One region of the Streptomyces sp. NPDC088261 genome, then DNA from elsewhere that is predicted to be linked to it. Evidence: riboswitches for the same ligand, from Rfam matches in the RefSeq annotation. Region 1 holds a riboswitch; each other region holds the start of a gene.
The links. Region 1 has a riboswitch for cyclic di-AMP ahead of ACIODU_RS04065 (peptidoglycan DD-metalloendopeptidase family protein). Riboswitches for the same ligand answer to the same signal wherever they lie in the genome.

Region 2: linked by a shared signal. The riboswitch ahead of ACIODU_RS28685 (transglycosylase family protein) and the one ahead of ACIODU_RS04065 (peptidoglycan DD-metalloendopeptidase family protein) in region 1 are both predicted to bind cyclic di-AMP.
Region 3: linked by a shared signal. The riboswitch ahead of ACIODU_RS03855 (M23 family metallopeptidase) and the one ahead of ACIODU_RS04065 (peptidoglycan DD-metalloendopeptidase family protein) in region 1 are both predicted to bind cyclic di-AMP.

The regions. Positions count from the first base shown of each region.
Region 1 is NZ_JBIURL010000002.1:27,575-36,886, forward strand. It holds gene ACIODU_RS04045 (aspartate aminotransferase family protein) at 1-267, shown strand, start outside; gene ACIODU_RS04050 (helix-turn-helix domain-containing protein) at 413-988, shown strand; gene ACIODU_RS04055 (DUF6126 family protein) at 1,036-1,158, shown strand; gene ACIODU_RS04060 (tyrosine-protein phosphatase) at 1,180-1,992, opposite strand; cyclic di-AMP (ydaO/yuaA leader) riboswitch at 2,367-2,528, shown strand; gene ACIODU_RS04065 (peptidoglycan DD-metalloendopeptidase family protein) at 2,533-3,447, shown strand; gene ACIODU_RS04070 (STM4011 family radical SAM protein) at 3,541-4,398, opposite strand; gene ACIODU_RS04075 (STM4012 family radical SAM protein) at 4,407-5,825, opposite strand; gene ACIODU_RS04080 (STM4013/SEN3800 family hydrolase) at 5,822-6,634, opposite strand; gene ACIODU_RS04085 (STM4014 family protein) at 6,684-7,832, opposite strand; gene ACIODU_RS04090 (STM4015 family protein) at 7,835-8,788, opposite strand; gene ACIODU_RS04095 (hypothetical protein) at 8,984-9,312, shown strand, end outside.
Region 2 is NZ_JBIURL010000019.1:13,906-23,217, forward strand. It holds gene ACIODU_RS28670 (nucleoside triphosphate pyrophosphohydrolase) at 1-108, shown strand, start outside; gene ACIODU_RS28675 (cytochrome P450) at 204-1,445, shown strand; gene ACIODU_RS28680 (transglycosylase family protein) at 1,627-2,628, shown strand; cyclic di-AMP (ydaO/yuaA leader) riboswitch at 2,950-3,145, shown strand; gene ACIODU_RS28685 (transglycosylase family protein) at 3,150-3,851, shown strand; gene eno (phosphopyruvate hydratase) at 4,144-5,430, shown strand; gene ACIODU_RS28695 (septum formation initiator family protein) at 5,581-6,054, shown strand; gene ACIODU_RS28700 (DUF501 domain-containing protein) at 6,137-6,763, shown strand; gene ACIODU_RS28705 (exopolyphosphatase) at 6,760-7,707, shown strand; gene ACIODU_RS28710 (glycoside hydrolase domain-containing protein) at 8,247-9,312, shown strand, end outside.
Region 3 is NZ_JBIURL010000001.1:891,512-900,823, reverse strand. It holds gene ACIODU_RS03880 (sporulation protein) at 1-640, shown strand, start outside; gene lhgO (L-2-hydroxyglutarate oxidase) at 915-2,195, shown strand; gene trmB (tRNA (guanosine(46)-N7)-methyltransferase TrmB) at 2,826-3,641, shown strand; gene ACIODU_RS03865 (PrsW family intramembrane metalloprotease) at 3,692-4,981, shown strand; gene ACIODU_RS03860 (aldo/keto reductase) at 4,997-5,941, opposite strand; gene ACIODU_RS03855 (M23 family metallopeptidase) at 6,031-7,089, opposite strand; cyclic di-AMP (ydaO/yuaA leader) riboswitch at 7,101-7,254, opposite strand; gene ACIODU_RS03850 (PP2C family protein-serine/threonine phosphatase) at 7,519-8,655, opposite strand; tRNA gene ACIODU_RS03845 (tRNA-Met) at 9,228-9,301, opposite strand.

The sequences.
Region 1 (9,312 bases):
CGCTGGACCATGCTCCAGGCCGCCCGCAAGGGGCTCTTCGCCCAGATGGTCGTCGTACCGCTGCTCCAGAAGCACCGGATCCTCACCCAGGTCTCCGGCGACCACCTGGAAGTGATCAAGCTGATTCCGCCCCTGACGATCGGCGAGCGGGAGGTCGAGCGCTTCGTGGACGCCTTCACGGCCGTGATGGACGACGCGCACGGCGGCGGCGGGCTGATGTGGGACTTCGGCCGGACGCTGGTGAAGCAGGCCGTCGCGAACCGGTAGCGGGCGGCTGGGTTCGGGGCGATTTTGCCTCGGAGGCAAAAAAGTTGCCTCCGAGGCACGTCCCTGGCGCAATAGAGGCATGAACACGCCTGAGGGCGCGGCTTCGGGCCGGTCCGACGAGCTGCCGAACGCCACGCCGGACATCATGCCCGACGCCGTACCGGAAACACTCCCCGACGTCGCCCCGCGCCTGCGCGAGCTGCGCCGCGACCGCCGGCTCACGCTGGAGACCGTCGCCGCGCGGGCGGGCCTGTCACCCGCCCACCTCTCCCGGCTGGAGACCGGCCGCCGCCAGCCCTCGTTGCCGATGCTGCTGGCGCTGGCCCGCATCTACGGCACGACGGTGGCCGACCTGCTCGGCGAGGCGCCCGCCGAGCGCGATCCCGTCGTCCGCGCGGGACGCCAGGAGCCGGTCGAGGCCGACGGCTGGACGTACCACCGCGCGGGCGGCTCGGGCCGGGCCATGCAGCCGCTGCGAGTCGTGGTGCCGTACGGGGCGCAGGGCGATCTCGTACGCGTGCACCCGGGGGAGGAGTGGCTCTACGTGCTCCGCGGGCGCCTGCGGCTCGGCCTCGGCGACGCGGTGCACGTCCTCGGCCCCGGGGACAGCGCGCACTTCGACTCGCTGACCCCGCACCGGCTCGCCGCGGCCGACCCCGGCGGGACCGAGCTGCTGTTCGTCCACACCCTGCTCCAGAGCCCCGCCGCCGATCTCCACTGACGGCTTCGCCGAGCGTCACCGACGGCCTTCGAGAAAGGTTCGGCACCATGCCGGAGAACAAGAAGAACCGCACTCTGCCCCGGGGGCTGGTCATCCGCCTCTTCGCCTACCTGATCGCCGGCCACCTCTTCGCGGGCTTCCTCTACCTGCTGTTCAGCGTCGGCTCCTAGGGCGCCGCTCCCGCGCGCGTCCTAGGACGCGTCCAGCAGGCCCTCCCGCAGCCGTTCACGGGTCTCCGGGGCCAGCCCGAGGCCCTCGGAGAGGTAGCGGTCGGTCGAGCCCCAGGTGGCCGTGATCGTGTCGAAGGCCGCTTCGAGGTACGCGGCGCGCGCGTCGAAGAGCGGACCGAGCAGCTCCATCACCTCCGCCGACCTCCCGGCGGGTGAGGTGTCGCTGCGGCGCACCTGGTAGCGGCGGCTCGGCTCGTTCGACTTGAGGTAGTCCTCCTCGATCGCGTCCCGCTCCACCCCGACCGCGAGCAGCGACACCGCGACGGACAGGCCGGCGCGGTCCTTGCCGGCCGCGCAGTGCATCAGCGCGGGGACGTTGTTGTCGGCGAGCGCGTGCAGGACCCTGCTGTGCTCGGCGGTGCGGTCCCTGATGATCGCGCGGTACGAACCGATCATCCGGGCCACCGCCTTCCCGTCCGCGAGCAGCGAGCGCAGCTGGTCGAGGTCGCCGTCCCGGACCATCCGCCAGAACTCGGCGCCGTCCGCCGGGTCCGTGAGCGGGATGTTCACGTTCCGTACGCCGGGCAGCTCGATGTCCTCCCCGTCCAGGCGCACGTCGGCCGCGTTGCGGAAGTCGAAGACCGTGTGCAGGCCCAGCGACGCCAGGTGGGCGGCGTCCGCCGGGGTGGCCGACGCGAGGTGCCCGCTGCGGTAGAGCCGCCCGTACCTGACCCTCCTGCCGTCCGTGGTCGGCAGCCCGCCCACGTCGCGGAAGTTGCGTACCCCGGTCAGCTCCGGCTCGACCGGCGGTACGTGCGGCAGATTCTGGGTCACGGGCTGCTCCTCCGTGTCTGCCGTCGGCGCGGCTCGCCGACGATGTCGAGTGCGACCCTACGACATGGGTCATTGGGTAATTGGCGGCATCTGTCCGTATTGGGGCATTGCGCATAACCTGCCCCGATCGAGGGGGAGATGGTCCTCGGCTCGTGAGCAGGATCATATCCGTGACGGTGCGTGGCGGTGACGGAAAACGGAATTGCGCCGTCAGAAGGAAAGCGAAGATCGCATATCCACGCAGGGTGACCGGAAAGGCCGGAAGATATCGGAGCGTGCACGAATGCGAGGTACCGGTGGCTTGTACCGGCCCTCCGCGTCGGCTTACGTTCACCCTCAATCCGAGCGGAACGCCTAATCCTGCCGCCGCCCGGAATTCGCACCCACCGACCATCCACGCGTGGCAGGAGCGGGGGACCCAGGTAGTACGCCGTTCCGTTTCCGCGGGCGGCTTGGGGTGAAGTCGCGCGGCAACCGCGACCGGGCATCTCCAGCCCGAACCCGACAGCTCACCTCGTAGGCGCCGGAGAGGAATTCGCCATGCCCGGCAAGGGTAAGCACCGCCGTCCCAAGAGCAACCCGATCACCCGCGGATTCGTCCTGGCCGGAACGGGCGGAGCCGCAGTCGTGCTTCCGCTCATCGGCGCCACCGGGGCGCACGCCGCACCGGCCGCCGCCGGATCCGTCACCGCGGCCCCCGCGTCCGCCGTCCACGCCGCTCCCGCGTCCGTGACGCGGGCCGCCGCCGCGAAGACCGCCGCCACCTACCGCGTGGTCTCCGGCGACTCCCTGTCGAAGATCGCCAAGAAGAAGAAGGTCGCGGGCGGCTGGAAGAAGCTGTACGCGGACAACCGGCGCGTCATCGGCTCCGACCCGTCGCTGATCCACCCCGGCCAGAAGCTGACCCTCGGCGCCAAGGCCCCCGCGGCCGACCGCGCCAAGGCCCCCACCACGGCCTCCCGCTCCGCCGAGCGCACCGCGCTCAAGAAGGCCGCGCCGGTGAAGAAGGCGGCGCCCGTGAAGAAGGCGGCCCCGGCCGTGAAGGCGTCCGCCTTCACGCTGCCGGTCTCCGGCATCGCCATCGGCACGCCGTACCACGCCTCGGGCAGCAACTGGTCGAGCGGCTACCACACCGGCGTGGACTTCCTGGCGCCCTCGGGCACCGTCGTGAAGGCCGTCGGCGCGGGCACCGTCGTGACCGCCGGTGACGGCGGCTCGTACGGCAACCAGGTCGTCGTCCGGCACGCGGACGGCATGTACTCGCAGTACGCGCACCTGTCCTCGATCACCGTCTCCGCCGGACAGACCGTCAGTGAGGGCCAGCAGCTGGGGCTCTCCGGCGCCACCGGCAACGTGACCGGCCCGCACCTGCACTTCGAGATCCGTACCGGCCCCGACTACGGCTCCGACGTCGACCCGCTGGCCTTCCTGCGCCAGCAGGGCGTCGTCATCTGATCCCTTCCGGGCTCACTTCGGCCCCGCTCCGGTGATTCCCTTTCACCGGGCGGGGCCATTCCCGTTCGAGCCGAACTCGACCGATGGCATGTCTCACCCCGCGTCAATGCCGCCGGCCGGGACGCGCTCCAGCACCCCGCCCGCGAACACGTCGTACAACGGCAGTGTCTCCAGGTGCACATAGCCGATGTGACAGTCGCACACGGCCAGCGGACAGCCCCGGGGGCCCAGGGCCGCGCGGTACGAACCGTCGTACAGGTTGCCCAGCTCGGCGCGGACGAAGTGGCAGCGCCGTACCGTACCGTCGCCGTCCACGGAGATCACCGACTCGCCCGTGCGGCAGGGCAGGCCGGCCGAGCGGTGTGGATGGCGGCTGTACGGGAACAGCGGGTCCAGGTCCGTCCACCGGACGGCCTCGTCGTCGCCGTACGTGTGCCCCTCGGCCGCGTTGATCCACAAGTAGACGTGCTCCGGCAGCTCCGCGCGGAGCCTCCGCGCGTGCTCCAGGTGCTCGGACAGGCCGACCACGCCGACGCTGAACCGCACCCCGCGGGCCGCCAGGTCGTGGCACTTGGCGAGGAAACGGTCGTACGGCGTCTGTCCCGGGTGGTACGTGCACCACAGGGCGAGCGTCTCCGGATCGGCGTCCGCCAGCCAGTCGGTGCGGCAGCTCAGGTTCGTCTGGACGGCGACCCGGCGGATGTGCGGCAGATGCGACAGCTCGGTGAGCGTGCGCCGGTACCAGGACCGGACCAGGCTCTCGCCCCAGGGGGTGAAGAGCACCGACAGCCGGTCGTCCGTGGGCTCGGAGGCCCAGGCGGCGAACCGGGCGAGAGCGGTCCGGTCGGCGCGCAGCTGCTCCCGGCTGTCCCGCCGCTTGGCGAACGGGCAGTACGGGCAGTCGTAGTCGCAGGACGCGAGCGGGCCGCGGTAGAGGATTGTCAGGTCCATCGCGGGGCTCATTTCAGCGTGTACGCGGCCATGGCGGCCCGTACGGCGGGGGAGAAGAGCGCGGGGCCCAGGGCGTCGGAGTGCGCGAGACCCTCGGGGGAGAGCCGCAGCAGACCGGGGCCGGTACTCGCGTCGAGCCAGCCGTACGCCTCGAACCGGGCCAGCTCGGCCGGGAAGTCGTCGGCGGGGCCGCTGCCGAACCGCGCGCGGTAGTCGGCCGTCTCCATGCCCTGGGCCTGGAGGAGGGACTGGAGCAGGTGGCGGCGGCGGGCCTCGTCGCCGTCGCCGTCCATGCGGTGGCCCACCAGGGCGCGGGAGAAGTCCTTGGTCTCCGTGTAGGTGTCGATGAGGGTCCGGATCTCGCGCATCTCGACCGCGTAGTCGAAGGAGTAATGCAGCCGCGAGGTGTACGAACGGGCGCCGCACCCCAGGCCGATCATGCCGTCCGTCTGGCAGGCGTGGTCGTCGGGCCCCTGCGCGGGGGCTCCCGGGCGGCGGAACATCCGCATCGACACCTGCTCGTACCCCTCGGCGAGGAGATGGTCACGGCCCTGCCGGTAGAGGCGCAGCCGCCGCTCGTCCCACGCGTCGTCGCTCTCCTCGCTGCCGTCCCCGCCCGTCCTGCCGAGGCCGGTGAGGGGGCGTACGTACAGCGGGTAGAGGTACAGCTCCTCGGGGCGCCAGGCGAGCGCGGCGTCGAGGGAGTGGCGCCAGGACCGCTCGGTCTGGCCGTCGATGCCGTAGATCAGGTCGATGTTGAGGACGGGGATCCGGGCGTCGCGGATCAGGCCGAGCGCCGCCTCGACCTCGGCGCGGCGCTGCGGCCGTACCGCCGCCTTCGCCTCCGCGTCGACGAAGCTCTGCACGCCGATGCTCAGCCGGGTGGCGCCCCGGTCGGCGAGGACGGCGAGCCGGTCGGCGGTGGCCGTCGACGGGGACGTCTCGACCGAGAGGGGAACGGCCCGCAGATCGGCGCCGGTCCGCTTCTCGGCGATGTCGCACAGCCGCTCCAGCTCGCCCGCGTCGAGGAAGGTGGGGGTGCCACCGCCGAACGCGGCGGCGGCGAACCTCAGCGGCTCGCTGTCGCCGAGCGCGTCCCGTACGGCGACCGCCTGGCGGTCCAGCGCGTCCAGGTAACGGGTGGTCAGGTCACCGGGCGCGCCGATCCGGGTGAAGAGGTTGCAGAAGCCGCACCGCACCTCGCAGAACGGGATGTGGAGATAGAGGGAGAGCGCGTCCTTGCGTTCGCCCGCCCACTCGTCGGCCAGCGCGGGGCGGTCGGGCAGCTCGCGGTACGCCGTCTTGTGCGGGTAGGCGTAGACGTAGCTCTCGTACGGGCGGGGGCGGGGGCGGTGCCGGTCGGACGGCTGGCGCTGGTGCTGGTGGGGCGGTCGGTGCGGGTGGGGCGGTATGGGCTGATCGGTCATGAGAGGGCCCCCGGTTCCAGGAAGAAATGGGCGTACGGCACGGTCCAGACGCTGTCGTGGCCCAGCCGGTGTCCGGTCCAGCCGTCGTCGCCGTACGCCGTGCCGTGGTCGGAACAGACGATCGTGAAGCACCGGCGGCGGCTGCTCGCGGCGGCGAAGAGCCGCCCGATGTGCCGGTCGACGTATTCGAGGGCGGCCGCGTGGGTGGCGCGCGAGTCGCCCGCCTCGTGGGTGGCGCCGGGCAGATGGAACCAGTTGGGCTGGTGCAGCGCGGCCACGTTCACGAAGAGGAACAGCCGCCGCTCGGCGGGCAGGGCCGCGACCACCTCCTCCGCCCGGGCGACCTGCGCCTCGAACGAGGTGGGGGACGGCACGCCGAACTCCGGCTCCCAGTGGCTCTCCTGGAACAGGCCGGGGAGGACGGAACCGAGCGCGCCCCGCCGGTTGAAGAACCCGACCCCGCCCACGCACACCGTGCGGTAGCCGGCGGCGGCCAGGCCCGAGACCAGGTCCGGGGTGTCGAACACCCAGGTCCGGCCCGCGGTGGACTCGCTGCCCGCGAAGCGCGCGGCGAACAGCCGCGGGTGCGGGCCCGGGGACGCGGGGGTGGGCAGGAACCCGGCGAACATCGCCTGGTGCGAGGCATACGTGAAACTGCCCGGCGCGTGCCTCTTCTCCCAGCGCCCGCCGGGCAGATGGCGCGCGAGACGCGGGATCCGGCCTTCGGCGGCCAGTTCCCGCGCCACGTCGAAGCGCAGGGTGTCGAGGGTGACGAGAAGCAGGTCGTCCCGGCCCACGACGTCGTTCATGTCGGGGTTCCCGCCGGGGTCCAGGGCAGGGCTCACATCGAGGTGCGGGTCAGGCGCCGACACGGTCCCGCCCTCCCCGTGTCCCGGCGGCGTCCGCCAGGGCGGCGACCTGCGCCCCGTACGTGTCCAGGCCCTCGGCGCCGCTCCCCGGCAGCCCGGTCAGGCGTGGCAGGAGATCGCCGAAGGCGTTCACCTCGCCGACCGCGAAACGCCGCCAGCCGGCGAAGGGCAGCAGGTCGACCCCCACGCAGTGGGTGCCGGGGAAGCGGGCCGCCGCCCGCTCGCAGATCGACAGCGCCTCGTCGAAACCGCTGCCCGCCGCCGCCATCGCGGCGCGGGCGGCGTCGAGATCGCCCCTGGTGCCGCCGAGGTGCAGATTGGTCATGGGCGAGCGGCTGGTCCGTACGACCGCGTGGGTGGCGCGGCCCGCGACCACGACGACCCGCAGATCGGCCGCCCGGCCGTGCTGCCCGGCCTTGGGCAGCCACCGCTCGATGTGCAGACCGTCGGGTGCGAGGGTGTCGACGATCGCCGCCACCTCGCGCTCGGTGGGGTAGGACCGCACCCGCAGCGAGTTGAACAGCCGCCCCTCGGCATCGCGTTCGACCGAGGTGGTGGCACGGACCCGGCCGGGGCCGGCCGTCTCGACGGCCAGGACGCCGGACGCCGACGAGCCGTGGGCCGGTTTGACGAAGGCGCGCCGCAGCCCGGCCTCCGCCATCAGGGCCCGCACATCGGCCCAGCCGGACACGGCCGGGGCGGTGGGTCCCGAGGTGGGGGAGAGCGGAACGGGCACCCCGGCGCGGTCCAGCACACCGTGACAGAGCCGCTTGTCGAAGAGGACCGCCAGCTCACCGGGGTCGTCGAGCACCGTGGCTCCGGCCGCGACCGCCTCGCGCGCCAGCGTGTGGACGGCGGCCGTGAAGCGTCCGTACCAACGGGCCGTGCCCTCCACCCGGGTGGGGTCACCCGCCCCGCGCAGCAGCAGCTCGACCTCCCGGTCCTCACCCGGCGAATCGATCCGTACGGTCTCTCCCGCCGCGAACCCGGCCGCCGCCGCGCCGTCCGCGCGCAGCACGTCGCGCCAGGCCACCACCCGGGCGGGCGGCAGCCCGGCGGCCCGCACGGCGTCCTGGAACAGCGTGACGCGGCGGTTGTCCGGGTTGCCGACCACTGCAAGACGACGGGGCGGGGCCATCGTCACTCCGCGACCGCGGTGTAGCGGTCCTCGCGGTCCTCCTCGTCCTGATGGTCCGACAGGTCGACCTCCACCCCGGCCGCGCCGAGGGTGGCCCGCAACCGCTCCCGCATCGCCTCGCCCACGAAGTGGTGGTGCAGGTCGAGCTTCTTGAGGTGGGTGAGCGGCTGTCCCGCGAGCAGCGCCGCCACGCCGTCGTCGCCGAGCGCGCCCATCGACAGGTCGAGCGTCTCCAGGCCCGCGACGACCGGGGCGCCCGCGAGGGCGGCGGCTATCTCGTCCTGGATCTGGCTGTTGCGCAGCGCGAGATACCGCAGCTTGGGCAGCCGGGACCCGGCGAGGATCGGCGCGAGATCGGCGATCTCCGCGTTCGCGCCGTACCACGACGTACCGAGCCACAGGTCCAGATGCTCCAGGGCGGGGAAGTCGCTCGCCGCCACGTTCCGTACCACTTCGGCGTCCAGGCCGCCCGTCTCGATGGTCAGCGAGCGCAACTGCTCGTGCCGGACGGCGGGGAACCGCAGACCCTGTCCGCCGCGGACCCCGAACTCGTGCAGCGTCGGGAAGGCGTCGAGCAGCGGTGTCACCAGACCCTGGTTGATCCAGGAGATCTCGCACTCGTCGAAAGTGATGTCACCGAGGAAGAGCGCGCGCAGCCGGGGAAGTTGGCGACTGATCGCCACCAGGGCGTTGACCACTTCCTCGGGGTCCGAGTCGTAGGGGTCGCTCCAGGAGCCGACGACCAGGGCCCTGACCTCGCCGAGGTCCACGGCCTTGGCGAAGCGGCCGAACGCCGCTTCCCACGCCTCGTCCGCGTCGTACGAGTCGACCGAGATGCGCCAGGCCACGGACGCGGCGCCCGGGAGCCCGCCGGCCGGCTCCCCGTTCGTCCCCCCGGCGGGGAAGTCGAGGACGGGCAGGCCGTACAGCTCCTGCATGTGGTGGGAAATGGCCATGGTGAAGGCTCCAGACACCGTGCGGCGTTGGTCGGTGGGCGTGTGCGAGAAGTTGTACCAACTCCCACTGACAACGCCCCTCGCGGGGGCGGGCGGAGTGCGTGCCTCCGCCTTCGCCGGGGGCCGGTTGTCAGACCCTGCCTCTAGCGTCGTTCACAGGTCGGCGCACTCGGCGCCGCCGACGAGGGGAGAGCCATGTTCCGGCAGGGAGACGTGCTCATCATGCCCGTGGCGGAGGAGTCGGTGCCGTCGGGCGCCGCGGAGGCGGCGGGTGAACCGCGGGACGGGCGGGGCCGTTTGGTCCTGGCGCTCGGCGAGGTCACCGGCCACGCCCACGCCGTGACCGGCCGCGGCCGGCTGATCCGTGAACCGGGGTCGGCGGAGGGGCCGATGCTGCTCCATCTCCCGGAGGGCGGGCGGGTGGTGCACGAGGAACACGCGGCGATACCACTGCCGCGCGGCTGGTTCCGCGTGGTGCGCCAGCGGGAGTACCTGCCGGGATCGGTGCGGGTCGTCGCGGACTG
Region 2 (9,312 bases), on a different contig from region 1:
CTGGCCATGGAGGCGGAGCGCGCCGGCACCGACCCGGAAACGGCCCTGCGCGCCGCCGCGCGCGCGTACCGGGACGCGATCCGCGCCGCGGAGGGCCTCGCGAAGTAGCTCGTACCGACAGCCCCGTACCGCCAGCCCGCACCGAGAGCCCGTACCTACCGCCCGAACCGACAGCCCGAACCAGCCACGATTACTGTCAAGGCATGTCCACCCCCGACGCGCCCGAGCTCTTCACCTGGGAGTTCGCCACCGACCCCTACCCCGCCTACGCCTGGCTGCGCGAGCACGCGCCTGTCCACCGGACCGAGCTGCCCAGCGGCGTGGAGGCCTGGCTCGTCACGCGGTACGCCGACGCCAAGCGGGCGCTCGCCGACCCCCGGCTCTCCAAGAACCCCGTCCACCACGCCGGGTCGGCGCACGCCAAGGGCAGGACGGGGATCCCGGGGGAGCGCAACGCCGAGCTGATGACCCACCTGCTGAACATCGACCCGCCGGACCACACCCGGCTGCGGCGGCTCGTGTCCAAGGCGTTCACCCCCCGCCGCGTGGCTCAATTCGCACCACGCGTGCAGGAGTTGACGGACCGCCTCATCGACGGCTTCGCGGCGGAGGGCGAGGCGGACCTCATCCACGACTTCGCCTTCCCCCTCCCCATCTACGCGATCTGCGACCTGCTCGGGGTGCCGCGCGAGGACCAGGACGACTTCCGCGACTGGGCCGGGATGATGATCCGCCACGGCGGCGGCCCGCGCGGCGGCGTCGCGCGGTCGGTCAAGAAGATGCGGAGCTATCTCGCCGAACTCATCCACCGTAAGAGGGAGAACCCCGGCGACGACCTGATCACCGACCTGATCCGGTCGAGCGACCAGGGCGAGCACCTCACCGAGAACGAGGCCGCCGCGATGGCCTTCATCCTCCTCTTCGCCGGGTTCGAGACGACCGTCAACCTCATCGGGAACGGCATGTACGCGTTGCTGCGCCACCCTGAGCAGCGCGCGCTGCTCCAGGCGTCGCTCGACGCGGGCGAGAGCGGCCTGCTGGCGACCGGCGTCGAGGAACTGCTGCGGTACGACGGGCCGGTGGAGCTGGCGACCTGGCGGTACGCCACCGAGCCGCTGACGCTCGGCGGACAGGCGGTCGCGACCGGCGATCCGGTCCTCGTCGTCCTCGCGGCGGCCGACCGGGACCCCGCGCGGTTCGAGGACCCGGACCGGCTGGATCTCGCACGGCGTGACAATCAGCATCTCGGTTACGGACACGGCATCCACTACTGCGTCGGCGCGCCGCTCGCCCGCCTGGAGGGACAGGCCGCGCTCGGCACGCTGCTGACGCGCCTGCCCGACGTGCGACTTGCGGGAGATCCGGCCGATTTGCGGTGGCGGGGCGGGCTCATCATGCGGGGATTGCGCACACTTCCGGTGCAGTTCACGCCTTTGCCCAGCTGATTGACCGCCATGAAATAACTGACGGACCGTCAGGAATGTGACTTTCACGTGATCTCCCCTGCATCGACTTGTGACAAGCGTTCGAGTCCGGCTACCTTCACCGACAGCTCAGCAGCCACACGCTGTAGTCGATTTCACGTGTGACGCTCCCTGCGTCGTACGGCACACGGAAGGCAACCGCATGTCCGCGAACGGCCGACACCGTCGCCCCCGCCAGGCGCCCGCTCTGATCGTCGCGGCGGGGGTGACCGGCTCCGCGATCGCGATCCCCCTCCTCGGCGCCACCTCCGCCAGCGCGGCGGACGCCTCCACCTGGGACCGCGTCGCCGACTGCGAGAGCGGGGGCGCGTGGAGCGCGGACCTCGGCAACGGTTTCTTCGGCGGACTCCAGATCGCCCAGGAGACCTGGGACGACTTCGGCGGCGGCGACTACGCGACCCGCCCCGACCTCGCCAGCCGCTCGCAGCAGATCGCGGTCGCCGAGAAGGTCCTCGACGCGCAGGGCCCGTCGGCCTGGGCCAGCTGCGCGCCCGTCGCCGGACTCCTGAAGGACACCGCGGAGCCGCTGGTCGACCCCGGGGCGGCCCCCGGGACGGTCGAGGAGTCCGCGAGCCCCGAGGCGTCCACCGGCGGCGCGGCGGACACGGACCGGGCGGAAGGCTCCGACACCACCCCCAGCACCCCCGACAGCACCCCCTCCGCCGGCACCACCCCCTCCGGCAGCGCGAAGAGCGCGGGCGGCGAACGGGACAGCGGTGACGGTACGGAGAGCGGCGCCACGGACGCGGGCACCCTGAGCCCGTCCCGCTCGGCCACCCCCTCCTCCCGGGCCACCACGGACACCGTCAAGGGCAAGCACCGCGGCGGCGCGGCCCCCGAGGACCCGGCGACCCCCGGCGCGACCGGCCTCACGCCGGACAACTCGGGCGAAGAGCGTGAATCCGGGCGTCACGCCTCCCGGGGTGACGGACTGACACGTGACGCGGAAGGCGTGACGGCGGATGCCGCCGGCGCCGCCGACGGCGAATACGTCGTCCGTCCCGGTGACTGCCTGTGGCGTATCGCGGACGAGAACGGCGTCGAGGGCGGCTGGTCCGCGCTCTACGAGGCGAACAAGGACGCGCTCGGCTCCGACCCCGACCTCATCCTCCCTGGCCAGACCGTCGATCTCGGCGTGAAGTAGGAGCAGTTGACGGGCCGCCCCCGGCCGGCCCGCGGCCCGCCCCCGGTCCGTTTCCGGGGGCGGTTGGAGGCCCTATGTCCACTTCTGCGCAAGTGAGACAAGGGTCTCTTTGTCTCAACAGAGGACCTTTGGCCCCCAGGTGGCACGGTTTCGGCCCTCACCTGCGAAAACACAGAAGGCACACAGGGGAGTTCGGGCGATTTTTCCCGGATCGGGTTCTTTGAACATCAGGGGCACCTGTGTCTACGGTCTGAACCGCTCGCACCGCGGGCCCCGTCGACCGTCACGCCGAATCCTGCCGTCGGTCGGGGGGAGTAGTCGTCGCGTCAAGCGCCGAAGGCAGGAGCGGGGGACCCACAGGTTAGGTGCCGGCCCCGGCCGTCGAGAGACGGCCGACGACCGGCTCGGGGTGAAGCCGCGTACAGCGAGGGCCGGGAGGCCCCCACTGGCACGCGGCCGGGCAACTCACTTGGCCCGAACCCGACAGCTGACCTCGCAGGCGTCGGTGAGGAGATAGCTTCATGCTGCGTTCCAAGGCCAAGCACCGCCGTCCGTCCAAGGCCGTCCGCTACGCCACGCTCGCCGGGGTGACCGGTGCCGCCGTCGCGGTCCCGCTGCTCGGCGCCACGTCCGCCTCCGCCGCGACCACCGCCGAGTGGGACCAGGTCGCCGCGTGCGAGTCCGGCGGCAACTGGTCCATCAACACCGGCAACGGCTTCTCCGGCGGGCTCCAGTTCACCCCGTCCACCTGGGCCGCGTACGGCGGCACCGCCTACGCGCCCAACGCCTACCAGGCCTCCAAGTCGCAGCAGATAGCCGTCGCCGAGAAGGTCCTCGCGGGCCAGGGCAAGGGCGCGTGGCCGAGCTGTGGTGTGGGCCTCTCCGGCGCCTCGAACGACTCCGCCCCGGCCGCCCCGTCGCAGCCGGCGGAGCAGCCCGCCGCGCAGCCGCGGCAGTCGGCGCCGCGGCAGTCCACTCCGCAGCAGTCCGCCCCGTCGACGTCGACGCGGAGCACCGAGCAGCCGGCCTCGCGCGGTACGAGCCGTCCCACCACGATCAAGAAGGGTGACGGCGAGTACAAGGTCAAGTCCGGCGACACCCTGTCGAAGATCGCCGCCGGTCACCACGTCAAGGGTGGCTGGAAGAAGCTGTTCGACCTGAACAAGGACATCGTCGCCGACGCGGACGTGATCTTCCCGGGCCAGCAGCTCCACCTGAGCTGACCCACCCCCCCCGGGGCCATCCGTCCCCCTTTGTGGCCCCACCCCCGGACCACCCCGGCCCCGCGCGTTCTTCCCCCGTACGCGCGCGGGCCGGGGTTTCCCCGTTCCGGCCGCCCGGGTGTCGTACGGCCGGAACAGCCGGCCGCGGGCCGTTCGCCCCCGTGTCATCAGGATGACGTCTTCATTTCGTCCCAGCGGGCGGGCACCGGCCTGCCGGAGGGCCGGGGCCGGTTAGGCTCGTGTCGCGCGGCCGAGCGGCCCCGCACCCAAAGCGTCACATCCCATGAAGGAGATGCTCGTGCCGTCCATCGACGTCGTCGTAGCCCGGGAAATCCTCGACTCCCGAGGCAACCCCACGGTCGAGGTCGAGGTCGGCCTCGACGACGGCAGCACCGGCCGTGCTGCTGTCCCCTCCGGTGCCTCCACCGGTGCGTTCGAGGCCCTTGAACTCCGCGACGGTGACCCCAACCGTTACCAGGGCAAGGGTGTCGAGAAGGCCGTCCTCGCCGTCATCGAGCAGATCGGCCCGGAGCTGGTCGGGTACGACGCCACCGAGCAGCGCCTCATCGACCAGGCGATGTTCGACCTGGACGCCACCCCGGACAAGTCGTCGCTCGGCGCCAACGCCATCCTCGGCGTCTCCCTCGCCGTCGCGCACGCCGCCTCCGAGGCGTCCGACCTGCCGCTCTTCCGCTACCTCGGCGGCCCGAACGCGCACCTGCTGCCCGTTCCGATGATGAACATCCTGAACGGCGGGTCGCACGCCGACTCGAACGTGGACATCCAGGAGTTCATGATCGCCCCGATCGGCGCGGAGTCCTTCTCCGAGGCCCTGCGCTGGGGCGCCGAGGTCTACCACACGCTCAAGCGCGTCCTGAAGGACAAGGGCCTGTCGACCGGCCTCGGCGACGAGGGCGGCTTCGCCCCGAACCTGGACTCCAACCGCGCCGCGCTCGACCTCATCCTCGAAGCGATCAAGGAAGCCGGTTACGCGCCGGGCCGCGACATCGCGCTCGCGCTCGACGTCGCCGCGTCCGAGTTCTACAAGGACGGAAAGTACGAGTTCGAGGGCAAGTCCCGCTCGGCCGCCGAGCTGACCGAGTACTACGAGGAGCTGGTCGCCTCCTACCCGCTGGTCTCCATCGAGGACCCGCTGTACGAGGACGACTGGGCCGGCTGGAAGGTCCTCACCGACAAGCTGGGCTCCAAGGTCCAGATCGTCGGCGACGACCTCTTCGTCACCAACCCCGAGCGCCTCGCCCGCGGCATCGAGGAGGGCTCCGCGAACGCCCTGCTCGTCAAGGTCAACCAGATCGGCTCGCTCACCGAGACGCTGGACGCCGTCGAGCTGGCCCAGCGCAGCGGCTTCAAGTGCATGATGTCCCACCGCTCCGGCGAGACCGAGGACGTCACCATCGCCGACCTCGCCGTCGCCACCAACTGCGGCCAGATCAAGACCGGCGCGCCCGCCCGCTCGGAGCGCGTGGCCAAGTACAACCAGCTGCTGCGCATCGAGGAGATCCTCGACGACGCCGCGGTGTACGCGGGCCGCAGCGCGTTCCCCCGCTTCAAGGGCTGACCCCGCCGGGTCGGCTGCCTCCGACCGCGCCGCCCGGCGCCCGCCGGCCGCGCCGCTCGGCGGGCGCCGACCAGCCCGTCGTCCGTACGTCCCCGTCCCCGGTCCCGTACCGTGTCCGGGGACGTACGTACGTGACAGGGGAGGCGGACCATGGCCGGGAACCGGGACCGGTTCTCCACCGCGACCAGGCTGCGGGTGCTCGGGGAGCAGACCGCGGCCCGTGTCTACCGCTCGCAGAACCGCCGCCAGGCCCGCCGCTCCCGGCTCACCGGACGCGCCGCCTTCCTCGCCCTCGTCGTCTGCACGCTCGTCGTCGCGCTCGCCTATCCGATGCGCCAGTACGTCTCGCAGCAGAACGAGATCGCCGACCAGGAGAAGCTTTCCCGCGAGGCGCGCGAGCGGGTGGAGGAGCTGCGCGACGAGAAGGCGCGCCTCCAGGACGACGCGTACATCGAGCGGCTGGCCCGCGAGCATCTTCACTACGTGATGCCGGGGGACACCGGCTACACGATGATCGACCCGGGCGCGGCGCGGCAGGAACGCGAGGACCAGGGCGCGGCCGACCGCCCCTGGTACTCGAACGTGCTGGACAGCGTGGACAACGCGGACCGCCCGGACACGTAAACACCGGACACGCAACACGTAACACCGGACAGGCAACACGCAACACCGGACACGCAACACTCGACGCAGAACCTAGGCAGGCATGGACACGCCCCCTCCGCAGACCGAACGCACCGAGCCCACCGAGGCGGACGTCGCGGCTTTCAAGGAACAGCTCGGCCGCCCGCCCCGCGGGCTGCGGGCCATCGCGCACCGCTGTCCCTGCGGACAGCCGGACGTGGTCGAGACCGCCCCGCGGCTCCCCGACGGCACGCCCTTCCCGACGACGTACTACCTGACCTGCCCGCGCGCGGCCTCGGCCATCGGCACGCTGGAGGCGAACGGCGTCATGAGGGAGATGTCCGAGCGCCTGGCGACCGATCCCGAACTGGCCGCCGCGTACCGCGAGGCGCATGAGGACTACCTGGCCCGCCGGGACGCCATCGAGGTCCTGGAGGGCTTCCCCAGCGCCGGTGGCATGCCCGACCGGGTGAAGTGCCTGCACGTCCTGGTCGGCCACTCGCTGGCGGCGGGCCCCGGCGTGAACCCGCTGGGGGACGAGGCGCTGGCGATGCTGCCGGAGTGGTGGCGCAAGGGCCCGTGCGTGACGCCGTGCGGGGCCGCCCCGGACGACGACCGGGCCCTCCCGGAGGACGGCCGGCCCACCCCCGAGGACAGCCGGCCGACCACCCCCCAGGACAGCCGGGCGACCGAGGGGAATCCCGCATGACCAGGGTTGCGGCCATCGACTGCGGTACGAACTCGATCCGCCTGCTCGTCGCCGACATCGATCCCGGTACGGGCGAACTCACCGACCTGGACCGGCGGATGAGGATCGTCCGGCTGGGCCAGGGCGTGGACCGGACGGGCCGGCTCGCCCCCGAGGCGCTGGAGCGCACCTTCGCCGCCTGCCGGGAGTACGCGGACGTCATCGCCGAGCACGCGGTGGAGCGGATCCGCTTCGTGGCGACCTCCGCCTCCCGCGACGCGGAGAACCGCGACGACTTCGTCCGGGGGGTCCTGGACATCCTGGGTGTCGAGCCCGAGGTCGTCACGGGCGACGAGGAGGCGGCGCTCTCCTTCACCGGCGCCACGAGCGAGCTGGCGGTCCGGGACAGCTGCCTGGTCGTGGACATCGGCGGCGGCTCCACGGAGTTCGTCGTCGGCGACGACCGGGTCAGGGCGGGACGGTCCGTGGACATCGGGTGCGTACGGCTGACCGAGCGGCACCTCCTGCACGACGGCGTCCTCAGCGACCCGCCCACGGCCGCCGAGGTCGCCGCGATGCGCGCCGACATCGAGGCGGCCCTGGATTTGGCGGGGGAGACCGTTCCGCTGGCGGAGCCGCGCACGCTGGTGGGGCTCGCCGGTTCGGTGACCACGGTCGCCGGGATCGCGCTGGGCCTGCCCGCGTACGACTCCGCCGCGATCCACCGCTCCCGGGTCCCCCTCGCGCGGGTGAAGGAGATCACCGAGCGCCTTCTGCACGCCACGCACGACGAGCGGGCGGCGATCCCGGTGATGCACGAGGGCCGGGTCGACGTGATCGGCGCGGGGTCCCTGATCCTCCTGGCGATCATGGAAAGGACCGGCGCGACAGAGGTCGTCGTCAGTGAGCACGACATCCTCGACGGCATCGCGCACGGGGTCGCGGCGGACACGCGAACGCGCTGACCCGTGGCTGTCGGCTGTTCCGACTCATCGGGGCTCCCGTGAGAGACATTCAAGGATCTCGTACTTCCGCAATCTGTCGAATCGCCGGAGTTCCGGGAACAGAGACTCCCAATCATTCAGTGCTGCGTGACAGTAGTCACAATGCAGACAGTGATGGGGAGATTTCAGCGTAAGGGGAAAACGGGTACATAGCAGGCCGTGCTGTGACCTTGCGTGGATCATTCGCTGATTCAATATGCGGCCTGCGCTCATCAGGTCTTTTCGCGCTGTGCTGTGAACCGTATGCTCTGAGTAACTCGGCCGGCGCATATGTCCAAGGTGGCCAGGAACTCAAAGGGAGAAGGCTCCAGTGCTTGCTCCCAAAGGATCGATGTTTCGTGGCTTGCCCGCTGTTGCCGCGTTAGTTGTGCAATGACAAGCCGGTGTGTGCAGTTTCTTCAACGATGTCGGCTCGACGCGATACGCGGGCGTTCGATTGCATGACAATTGCACTGCCGCTGCAGATTCCGACGCGCTACTCCCTCCTGAAGGGGATTCATATGGACGAGAAGGTCTTAGCTGCTCAGAAATGGGTCAACGCCACCTACGGAAACGTTGCCGGGTACGCCAGATGTTCCGAAAACGGACAGACAGGCTGGCCCACCATGTACAGCCTTACCATGGGTCTTCAGCATGAACTGGGTATCAGTCCGGTTGCCGCTAATTTTGGTGATGGAACCCTTTCCAAGGTCGCCGCCCTCGGTGCTATCGGAATCGGGTGGAACAAGAACGCAAATATCGTCAAGATTATTCGCCACGGCTTGTTCTGTAAAGGCTACTGGGGTGGTGACACGAACGTCTCCAGCTTCGACGCCGACGCAGCATCGTCTGTTAATCAGATGAAGAACAACATGGGTCTTGCCGAAGATGGTGGCGTCGTCCAGGCCAAAGTACTCAAGGCGATCCTCAACATGGACGCCTATGTCGTCCTCGCCGGCGGCTCGGACAAGGTGCATTCCATTCAGCAGTGGCTCAACGGTCGTTACTGGACAAAAAGCACCTTTTCTGTAGGTCCCACGGACGGTCACTATTCACGTGACGTTCAGCAGGCCTTGATGAAAGCTATTCAGCTGGAGATCGGTATTCCGGAGAGCCAGGCCACCGGAAATTTTGGAGCAGGTACGCAGGCGGGTCTGAGGGCCAATACTGTAGGTCCCGGCTCGGCGGGAATTTTCATGCAGTTGTTCTCCGCCGCCTGTGTCTTCAACGAACCGGTGTCGAGTGCACCGGAAGACGATCAGAGGACTCACTTCACCGGAAGCTGGGATTCTGATATCGAAGGCTGGGTGCGGGGCTTTCAGCGATTCTCTGCACTCGATGTGACCGGGAAGGGCGACTATGCCACCTGGGCGCAGCTTTTGGTTTCCATGGGTGACCCGGATCGCCCGGCCAATGCTTCTGATACTGCGTACACCATGACGCCGTCACGAGCGCAGAGACTGTATGTGGACGGGTATCGTTACGTGGGGCGGTATCTCAACGAGGCATCTGCCGGCGGTGGGTCCAAGATGCTTGAAGAGGGAGAGCTGGCCAACATCTTCGCCGCTGGTCTCCATGTCTTCCCCA
Region 3 (9,312 bases), on a different contig from region 1:
GGCGCGCGCGGCGGCCGACGTGCCGCTCGGGGGGTACGTACTGGCGTCGATGTCGCTCCAGGCGACCTACCGGGGCTTCGCCGACGAGGGCGTGGACCTGGCGCAGGCGGCGCTGGAGCGCAACCGGGGGCTCGCGACGGCGCGCACGATGAGCTTCTTCCGGCTGGTGGAGGCGCGGGCGCACGCCAAGGCGGGCGACGCGGTGGCGGCCGGGGCGGCGCTCAAGGCGGCGGAGGGGTGGCTGGAGCGGTCGCGCGACGGCGACGCGGATCCGGCGTGGCTGGGCTTCTACTCGTACGACCGGTTCGCGGCCGACGCCGCCGAGTGCTACCGCGATCTGAAGGCGCCGCGCCAGGTGCGGCGGTTCACGGAGCAGGCGCTGTCCCGGCCGACGGAGGAGTTCGTACGGTCGCACGGTTTACGTCTCGTGGTGAGCGCGGTGGCGGAGCTGGAGTCGGGGAATCTCGACGCGGCGTGCGCGGCGGGCACCCGGGCGGTGGAGGTGGCGGGGCGTATCTCGTCGGCGAGGACGACGGAGTACGTACGGGATCTGCTGCACCGCCTGGAGCCGTACGGCGACGAGCCGCGTGTGGTGGAGCTGCGGGAGCGTGCGAGGCCGCTGCTGGTGTCGCCGGCGTAGCGCCGGGCCGCGTTTTGGCGCGGGGGCGGGCGCTGGTGCGCGTCCCGGCGGGGGCCTTGGCCCCGGTGCGCGCCCGCCGTGTCCGCTGTGTCCGCCCGCAGTCGTCCCTGCCCCGTCCGTCCCTGCCCCCTCCCTCCCTGCCCCCTCCGGGCCGGTCCGGAGGCGGGCGCGGTCGTACGCCCCCGGAACGCTTCCGCCGCTCCTGCCCGCCCGCACGTGGTTTGGCGGCGTTGTCAGCGGGCCAGTGCACTATCGGGGTGGGAGGTGGCACACGATGGACGGACGCGCGGGCTTCGACTGCGACGTGCTGGTGATCGGCGGCGGGATCGTCGGCCTGTCGGCGGCGTACGCGATCACGCGCGCCGCTCCGGGCACCCGTGTGGTCGTGCTGGAGAAGGAAGCGGGGCCCGCGCGGCACCAGACGGGCCACAACAGCGGGGTGATCCACAGCGGGATCTATTACCGCCCGGGGTCGCTCAAGGCGCGGTACGCGGTGCGGGGTTCGGCCGAGATGGTGAAGTTCTGCGCGGAGTACGGCATCGCGCACGAGGTCACCGGCAAGCTGATCGTGGCGACGCGGCGCGACGAGCTGCCGCGGCTGCACGCGCTGGTCCAGCGGGGCCGGGAGAACGGGATTCCGGTGCGGGAGCTGGGCCCGGCGCAGATCATGGAGTACGAACCGCAGGTACGGGGCCTGGCCGCGATCCACGTCGGGACGACGGGGGTGTGCGACTTCACGGCGGTCGCGGAGCAGCTCGCGGAGTCGGTGCGGGCGGCGGGCGCGGAGGTGCGGTACGGCGCGGAGGTGACGGTCGTCGACCGCCGCGCGTGGGGGGTCGCGGTCCGTACGGGCGCGGGGGACGGGGCAGGCGCGCGGGACGGGACGGGCGCGCGGGACGGGACGGGCGCGCGGGACGCGGGGGCCGTGGTGCGGGCGCGGGCGCTGGTGAACTGCGCGGGGCTCCAGTGCGACCGGGTGGCGCGGCTCACGGGCGACGACCCGGGGATGCGGATCGTGCCGTTCCGGGGCGAGTACTTCGAGCTGGCGCGGCCCGGCCTGGTCCGGGGGCTGGTCTATCCGGTGCCCGACCCGGCGTTCCCGTTCCTCGGCGTGCATCTGACGCGGTCCGTGGACGGCGGGGTGCACGTGGGGCCGAACGCGGTGCCCGCGCTGGCCCGGGAGGGCTACCGGTGGTCGGACGTACGCCCCGGGGAGCTGGCGGGCACGCTCGGCTGGCCCGGCTCCTGGCGTACGGCCCGGAAACACTGGCGGTACGGAGCGGGCGAGCTGCACCGCTCGCTGTCGAAGCGGGCGTTCGCCACGGCGGTACGGCGGCTGCTCCCCGCGGTGACGGACGCGGACCTGCGCCCGGCGCCGGCCGGGGTACGGGCCCAGGCGGTCCTGCGGGACGGCACGCTGGCGGACGACTTCCTGATCCGCCGGGGGGCTCGTACGGTCCACGTGCTGAACGCCCCGTCCCCGGCGGCGACGGCGGCACTCCCGATCGGCCGCGAGGTGGCGGCGAGGGTGCTGGAGGTGCTGGCGGAGAGGTGAGGGGGGCGCGGGGGCGCGGGGGCGCCCAGGGGCGCCGGGGCGGGGGCTCGGGGCGCCGGAGCGAGGCGCGGGACGCCGGGGCGGGGGGCGCCGGGCCCTCACGTGCGGGGCTGCCGGGACCTGAGGTACGGAACGCCCGGGCGTGCGACGCGGGGCGCCGGTACCTGAGACGCGGGACGCCGGGGTCGGTTGCGCGACGCCCGTACCGGAGACACGGAACGCCCGGACAAGGCGCGCGACGCCCGTACCGGAGGCGCCGGGCGCCAAGGCCTCAGGTACGGGGATGCCAGGACCTGAGGTACGGAACGCCTGGGCGTCCGACGCCCGACGCTGGGAGCAGAGGCGCGGGACGCCGGGGTGAGGCGCGGGGCACCAGGACCTGCGGCGTCGGGGCGTCGGGGCCCGACGCGCCGGGGCGTCGGAAGCTCGGGCGCCGGGGGTCGCCTCGGGGCCGGTGGGCTCACCGGATGGGTGGGGTCCGGGACTCCGTAGGATTGGAGCATTGTGGCCGAGCCCGAGAAGACCGAGATGACCCAGACCGCCGAGACACCCGCGAGCGGCGCCGCCGCCGACGACGCCCGCTCCACGGACAACACCGCCAAGCGGATCGCCGCCCACCACGGCACGGTCATGAGCCGGATGTTCCCCAACGGCACCGGACCCGCCGCCGACCCGGCCGGGTCGCACTTCGAGCGGCGTATCCGCAGCTTCCAGCCGCGCCGTAGCCGGGTGACCGCCGGGCAGGCCGACGCGCTGCGCCGCAAGTGGCCCTCCTGGGGGCTCGACGTCGACGGGCAGCGCGCCGTCGACCCGGCCGCGCTGTTCGGCGGGCTGCCCGTCGTCCTGGAGATCGGCTTCGGGATGGGCGAGGCGACCGCGCAGATGGCCGCCGCCGACCCGGGCACCGGGATCCTCGCCGTGGACGTGCACACCCCCGGGCAGGGCAACCTGATCCGTCTCGCGGAGCGGAACGGGCTGTCCAACATCCGGGTCGCCAACGGGGACGCGATCATCCTGCTCAGGGAGATGCTGCCGGCCGCCTCCCTCGACGGGCTGCGCGTCTACTTCCCCGACCCCTGGCCCAAGACCCGGCACCACAAGCGGCGGCTGATCCAGCCGGAGTTCCTCGACCTCGCCGCGGACCGGCTGCGGCCCGGGGCCGTACTGCACTGCGCGACCGACTGGGAGCCGTACGCGGAACAGATGCTGGAACTCCTCACGGCCCACCCCGGCTTCGAGAACACCCAGGAGGACGGCGGTTACGCGCCGCGCCCCGCGTACCGGCCGCTGACCCGGTTCGAGGGCCAGGGGCTCGACAAGGGGCACGCGGTGCACGACGTGCTGTTCCGCCGGGCGCCCACGCCCGCGCCCGCGTCCACGCCCCCGCCCACGTCGGCCCCGCGCCCCACCCCGGCGGCCCAACTGCCCCCGGGTGACGCGGAGTAGTCGATCAGGCGCCGTCGCCAGACGCCGGTGCCGCTGGTTAGGGTCGACAGGTGTCAGCACCGCCCCCGCAGTCCCCCGCGCCCGACGGCGGGCCCGCCCTGCCGCGCCGCGTGTTCTGGCGCCGCCGTACGTTCTGGGCCCACCGGGCGGTCAGGGCGACGGCGGTGATCACCACGCTCGCGCTGTGCGGGCTGGTGATCCTCCTGCTCGTCCGCGACCAGACCGGCACCGAGGGCTTCCTCGTCGGCCTCGGCCTCGCCGTCCTGCCCGTACCGCTGCTCATGACGGTCTTCCGCTGGCTGGACCGGGTCGAGCCGGGCCCGTGGCGCAACCTGCTGTTCTCGTTCGCCTGGGGCGCCTGCGCCGCCGCCCTGGTGGCGATCCTCGCCAACTCCCTGGCCACCCGCTGGATCGCCAGCGCGACGGCCGACCCACGGGGCGCGGAGTCCCTCGGCGCCACGGTGATAGCGCCGGTCGTGGAGGAGAGCGCGAAGGCCGGCGCGATCCTGCTGATCTTCCTGTTCCGCAGACGGGAGTTCACCGGGCTGGTGGACGGCGTGGTGGTCGCGGGCTTCTCCGCCACTGGCTTCGCGTTCACCGAGAACATCCTCTATCTCGGCAACGCCTTCGGTGAGGACCAGTACACCGGCGGCTCCGGCCTCACCTCGATGACCGTCGCCACCTTCGTCGTACGGATCGTGCTGTCGCCCTTCGCCCACCCGCTCTTCACCGTGCTGACGGGCATCGGCTTCGGGCTGGCGGCGGTGACACCCCGTCACCGCAGGCTGCGCAGAGGGGTGTTGCCGGCGCTGGGCCTGGTGCTGGCGATGGGCCTGCACGCGCTGTGGAACGGCTCGACGTCGCTCTTCGGCCCGTACGGCTTCTACCTGGTGTACGCCGCGTTCATGGTCCCGGTCCTCGGTCTGGTCACCTGGCTGGCGATCTGGAGCAGGCAGCGCGAACTGCGCACGATCTCCGCCGAGTTGCCCGCGTACTCCGCCGCCGGCTGGCTGGTCCCCGCCGCGCCGCTCGCGCTCTCCTCGATGCGGGCGCGCACGATGGCACGGGACTTCGCGGGCCGTACGTACGGGGCGCGGGCGGCCAGGGCCGTCGGGGAGTACGAGGCGTTCGCGACGTCCCTGGCCTTCCTGCGGCACCGGGCCGAGCGGGAGGCCGGCGCGCCCGACTTCGCCGAGCGGGAACGGGAGTTGCTGCACCACCTGTGGCAGCGCAGAGGAATCGCGGGGCCCGCGCTCACGTACGCGGCGCGGGCCACGGGCCGGGTACGGGTGCCGCCGCCGTACATCGACTACGACGGCTACAACCCGTACCGCGACTGACAACTCCCGTACAGGCTAAGCAGACGCGGCGGTCAGGTCCGCCAACTCCTCAGCCGTCAGCTCCAGTCCGGTCGCCGCCAGCAGTACGGGCAGCTGCTCGACGGTCCGCGCGGACGCCAGGGGCGCCACCACGGTGGGCTGCGCCGCCAGCCACGCCAGCGCTACGGTGCCGACCTCGACGCCGCGGGCCCCGGCGACCCGGTCCAGCGCGGCGAGCACGGCCCGGCCGCGCTCGGTCTCCAGGTGCGCGCCCGCCCCCGCCGCGCGCGGGCTGTCGACCGTCGTCCCGGGGCGGTACTTGCCGGTGAGGAAGCCCGCCGCGAGCGAGGAGTACGGCACGGTGGACAGGCCATGCTCGGCCACGAGGTCCTGGAGCGGGCCCTCGTACGTGTCGCGGGAGACCAGGTTGTAGCGCGGCTGGAGGACTTCGTACCGGGCCAGCCCCTCGCTCTCGGAGAAGGCGAGGGACGCGGCGAGCCGTTCCGTACTGAGGTTGGAGGCGGCTATCGCCCGGACCTTGCCGTCCTTCACCAGCTGGTCCAGCGCGGTGATGATCTCCTCGACCGGCACCTCGGGGTCGTCGAAGTGCGTGTAGTAGAGGTCGATGTAGTCCGTACGCAGCCGGCGCAGCGACTCCTCGGCCGCCCCCTTGATCGTGGCCGCCCGCAGGCCCTTGAACCGGGGGTGGGAGCCGACCTTGGTCGCGACGACCACCTCGGAGCGGTTGCCGCGCGCGGCGATCCAGTTCCCGAGGACGGTCTCCGACTCGCCGCCCTCGTGGCCCGGGGCCCAGGAGGAGTACGTGTCGGCGGTGTCCACGAAGTTGCCGCCGACGGCGGCGTATCCGTCCAGGACGGCGAAGGATTCGGCCTCGTCGGAGGTCCAGCCGAAGACGTTGCCGCCGAGGGAGAGGGGGAAGACCCGGAGGTCGGAGGAGCCGAGGGTACGGAGATCTGTCATGAACTGCCCCAACGACGCGGGGGCCGGACGCTATTCCGGCCCCCGTCATTCCGGCCCCCCGTCAACAACGCTGCGGGTTGAGGCCCTTGCTACGGGTTGAGGCCCTTGCTCTGGAGCCAGCCCATCGGGTCGATGTCCGTGCCGCCCGGGGCGTGGACCTCCAGGTGCAGGTGCGGGCCCGTCACGTTGCCGGTCGCGCCGACGCGGCCGATGACCTCGCCCGTGGAGACCTTCTGGCCGGCGGTAACGGTCATCGAGGACTGGTGGCAGAACCACAGTTCCGTACCGTCGTCCAGCTCCAGCACCGTCCGGTAGCCGTACGAGCCCGACCAGCCGGCCGACTGGACCGTGCCGCTGTGGACCGCCTTGATCGGCGTACCGGTCGGGGCCGCGAAGTCCAGCCCGGTGTGGTAGCCGGAGGACCACATGGAGCCGGCCTGGCCGAAGGTGGAGGTGATCGTGTACGAGACGACGGGGAGGGTGTAGCTCTCGGCCAGCTTGGCCAGGCGCTCCTTCTCGGCCTTGGCGGCCGCCTTGGCCTTGGCCTCGGCCTCCGCCTTGTCCTTCGCGGCCTGGATCTTCTTCTCGGCCTCGGTCTGGCGCTTCGCCGCGTCCGCCGCGGCCTTCTCGGCCGCCGCCGCCTGCTCGGCCGCCTTGGCCGTGGCGTCGGCCTCGGCCTGCTGCGACTCGGCCTGCTGGAGGATCCGGGCGCGCAGCGCCTCGCCGGCGTCGGTGGCGCCCGACTGGAAGTCCGCGGTGGTCATGCCCGCCGTGGTCAGCGGGTCCGTGGCGAGGGCGCTCGGCTTGGCCTCTTCCGTACCCAGGGAACCCACGCCCGGCAACGACTTGGCCGCGGGAAGGTTGTCCGTGATGGCATCGGGCAGGGATATGGAGACGGCGGGCTTGTCCTGCGCGGTGGCGATGCCGCCCGCACCGACGGCGGCGAGGACGCCGACGCCGAGGACCGTGGAACTGCGGGCGAGGCCGCGCTGCTTGGCGACGCGGTGCCTGCCTCGTACGGGGGGAAGCAGGGAGTCCTCGGTGGGATTCCACTCGCCCCAGGTCCGGTCCGCTTCGGCGCCGAAGGCGGGCGGTTCGAAGGTTTCGGTTTCGAAGGGGGCTTCGAGGGCAGGCTTGTTGGACGCCACGGGGGCGCGCTCCTTTCCTTCCTTCTCGCCTACCGGGTTAGCTGACGGGTTCGGAGCAGGAAGGTCTCCTACGGGTGCTCTCGCGGCACAAGGCAGCAAGAAGCTCCCGATTCACCCCAATTGGTGGTTCCCCGGTTCCCTCGCGGGATTCGGCGCGTGCGGCACGGCGCCGTCCTTACGACGGCTGGGACGACCGCGCTGCGTTATCGAACGTTAATAGAGACATGGGCTTTATTCCAAGCTGTTCCGGATGATCGTTAACGAATCCGCAACGGACGTACCGGGACACATCGAGGCGCAAGCGGGCGAGTTGCTCGTCTCCGGTGGCCACCCGGGGGGTCAGAGGTTTCTGACGGCCGGTCAGACGTTGTGCGGAGCGGTACGCGGCGATCACGGAGCGTCCCGAAGACGGCGCGGACGAAGGGATGCCTAGGGCACGACCGGCATCGTCCTGCGCCGTTCCGGCTGCCCCTGGACGGGCCGGCTGACCGCCAGCAGCGCCATGTCGTCCGTGTTGCCGCCGCCCGTGTGCACGCGTACGTCCCCGATGAGCGCGTCCAGCATCTCGTCGGGCCCCGGGAAGATCCGGCCGGACAGCCGCTCCCGCGCGTCGTAGAAGACGCCCAGCGCGTTGCGCGCCTCGGACAGGCCGTCCGTGTAGAAGAGCAGGGTCGCCCCCGGCGGGAACGGCTCCTCGTCCGCGCGGTCCGGCCACGCGCCCAGTTCGCTCATCCCGAGCGGCAGCGCGTGGTCGCCGGGCGCCAGCATCACCACCGCGCCGTCCGCGTGGGTCAGCAGCGGCTCGGGGTGGCCGCGGTTGACCAGCCGTACCACCGCCTCGCCGTTCGGGATCTCGGCGAGTACGGCGGTGGTGAAGCCCTCGAAGACGTCGACCCCGTCCCGCCGCGTCCCCTCCCGTCTGAGGGCACGCTCCAGCCGCTGCGCGACCCCCTCCAGCGACCCCTCCTGTTCGGCCGCCTCCCGGAACGCCCCGATGACCACCGCCACCGTCTCGACCGCCTCCAGGCCCTTCCCCCGTACGTCCCCGACCACCAGACGCACCCCGTACGGCGTGTCCTGGACGGCGAACAGGTCCCCGCCGATGAACGCCCCCTCCTGCGCCGCCTCGTACCGCGCCGCGATGTGCAGTCCGCCGATCCGGTCGGCGGGTCTGGGCAGCACGGCGCGCTGGGCCGTCTCGGCGATGATGCGGGCGGACGCGAGGCGCTCGCCGCTCAGGCGCACGACCCGGTTGATGCCGAGCGCGAGGACGGAGACGGTGAGGACCGTCAGCAGCTCGGTGATGGCGTCGGCGCTGCCGACCGTACCGTCGACGAGGCGCAGGACCAGTTCGGTGCAGAGGGCGGCGACGCCGGTGAGCAGGGTGCCCAGCGGGGTGAAGAACGGGGCCGCGACCAGGGGCGCGGAGCAGAAGAAGGGCGACGCGGTGAAGCGGGTGGGGGTCGCCGAGTCGAAGATCACTCCGACGACGATCACCAGCGCGGGCAGGTAGCGGACGACCCTGCGTCCGATACGGCCGGGCTCGGCGGTCACGCCCCGGTCGATGAAGCCGCCGTCCGGGATCCGGCCGCCGGTGGCCGCGACCGGGGTGCTGCCGGTACCGCCGGAGGGGTCGAAGCCGCCTTCGAAGCGGGTGCCGAAGCTGCCGGCGGGGCCGGTGGCGGGACCACCGGTGGCGGGGCCGGGCGGCCGGGGCGTACCGGTGGCGGGGCGCGTACCGCCCGAGCCGGAGCCCGCGCCACCGCTGCCCTTCCCCGGCCTTCTCAGCCCCGGTTTCCTCAGCTTCCCCACCTGTGGTCTCCTGCCCGGTCCGGCTTCGGCCGCGGACGGTACCGCGCTCGTCTCAGGCTGGTCGCCGCCGCGCCGGGCGGCGAGTCGCCATCGACCGAGTGGGCTACGGCCCGATCGCTCCACCTCTGCCCCTTCACCGTACGCGGCGGCCCGCGCGGAGGCGTCACCGCGCGCGGGAACGCGGGGAGCGGGACGCCGGGAGCGGGGACGCCGAGAGCGGGGACGCCGAGAGCGGGGACGCCGGGAGCGTCGGACGCCGGGAGCGCGGAGGCCCCGAACGCCGAAGGCCCGGATCCACCGGGATCCGGGCCTTCGGTCCTACTGAGTAGCGGGGGCAGGATTTGAACCTACGACCTCTGGGTTATGAGCCCAGCGAGCTACCGAGCTGCTCCACCCCGCGTCGGTAAACCT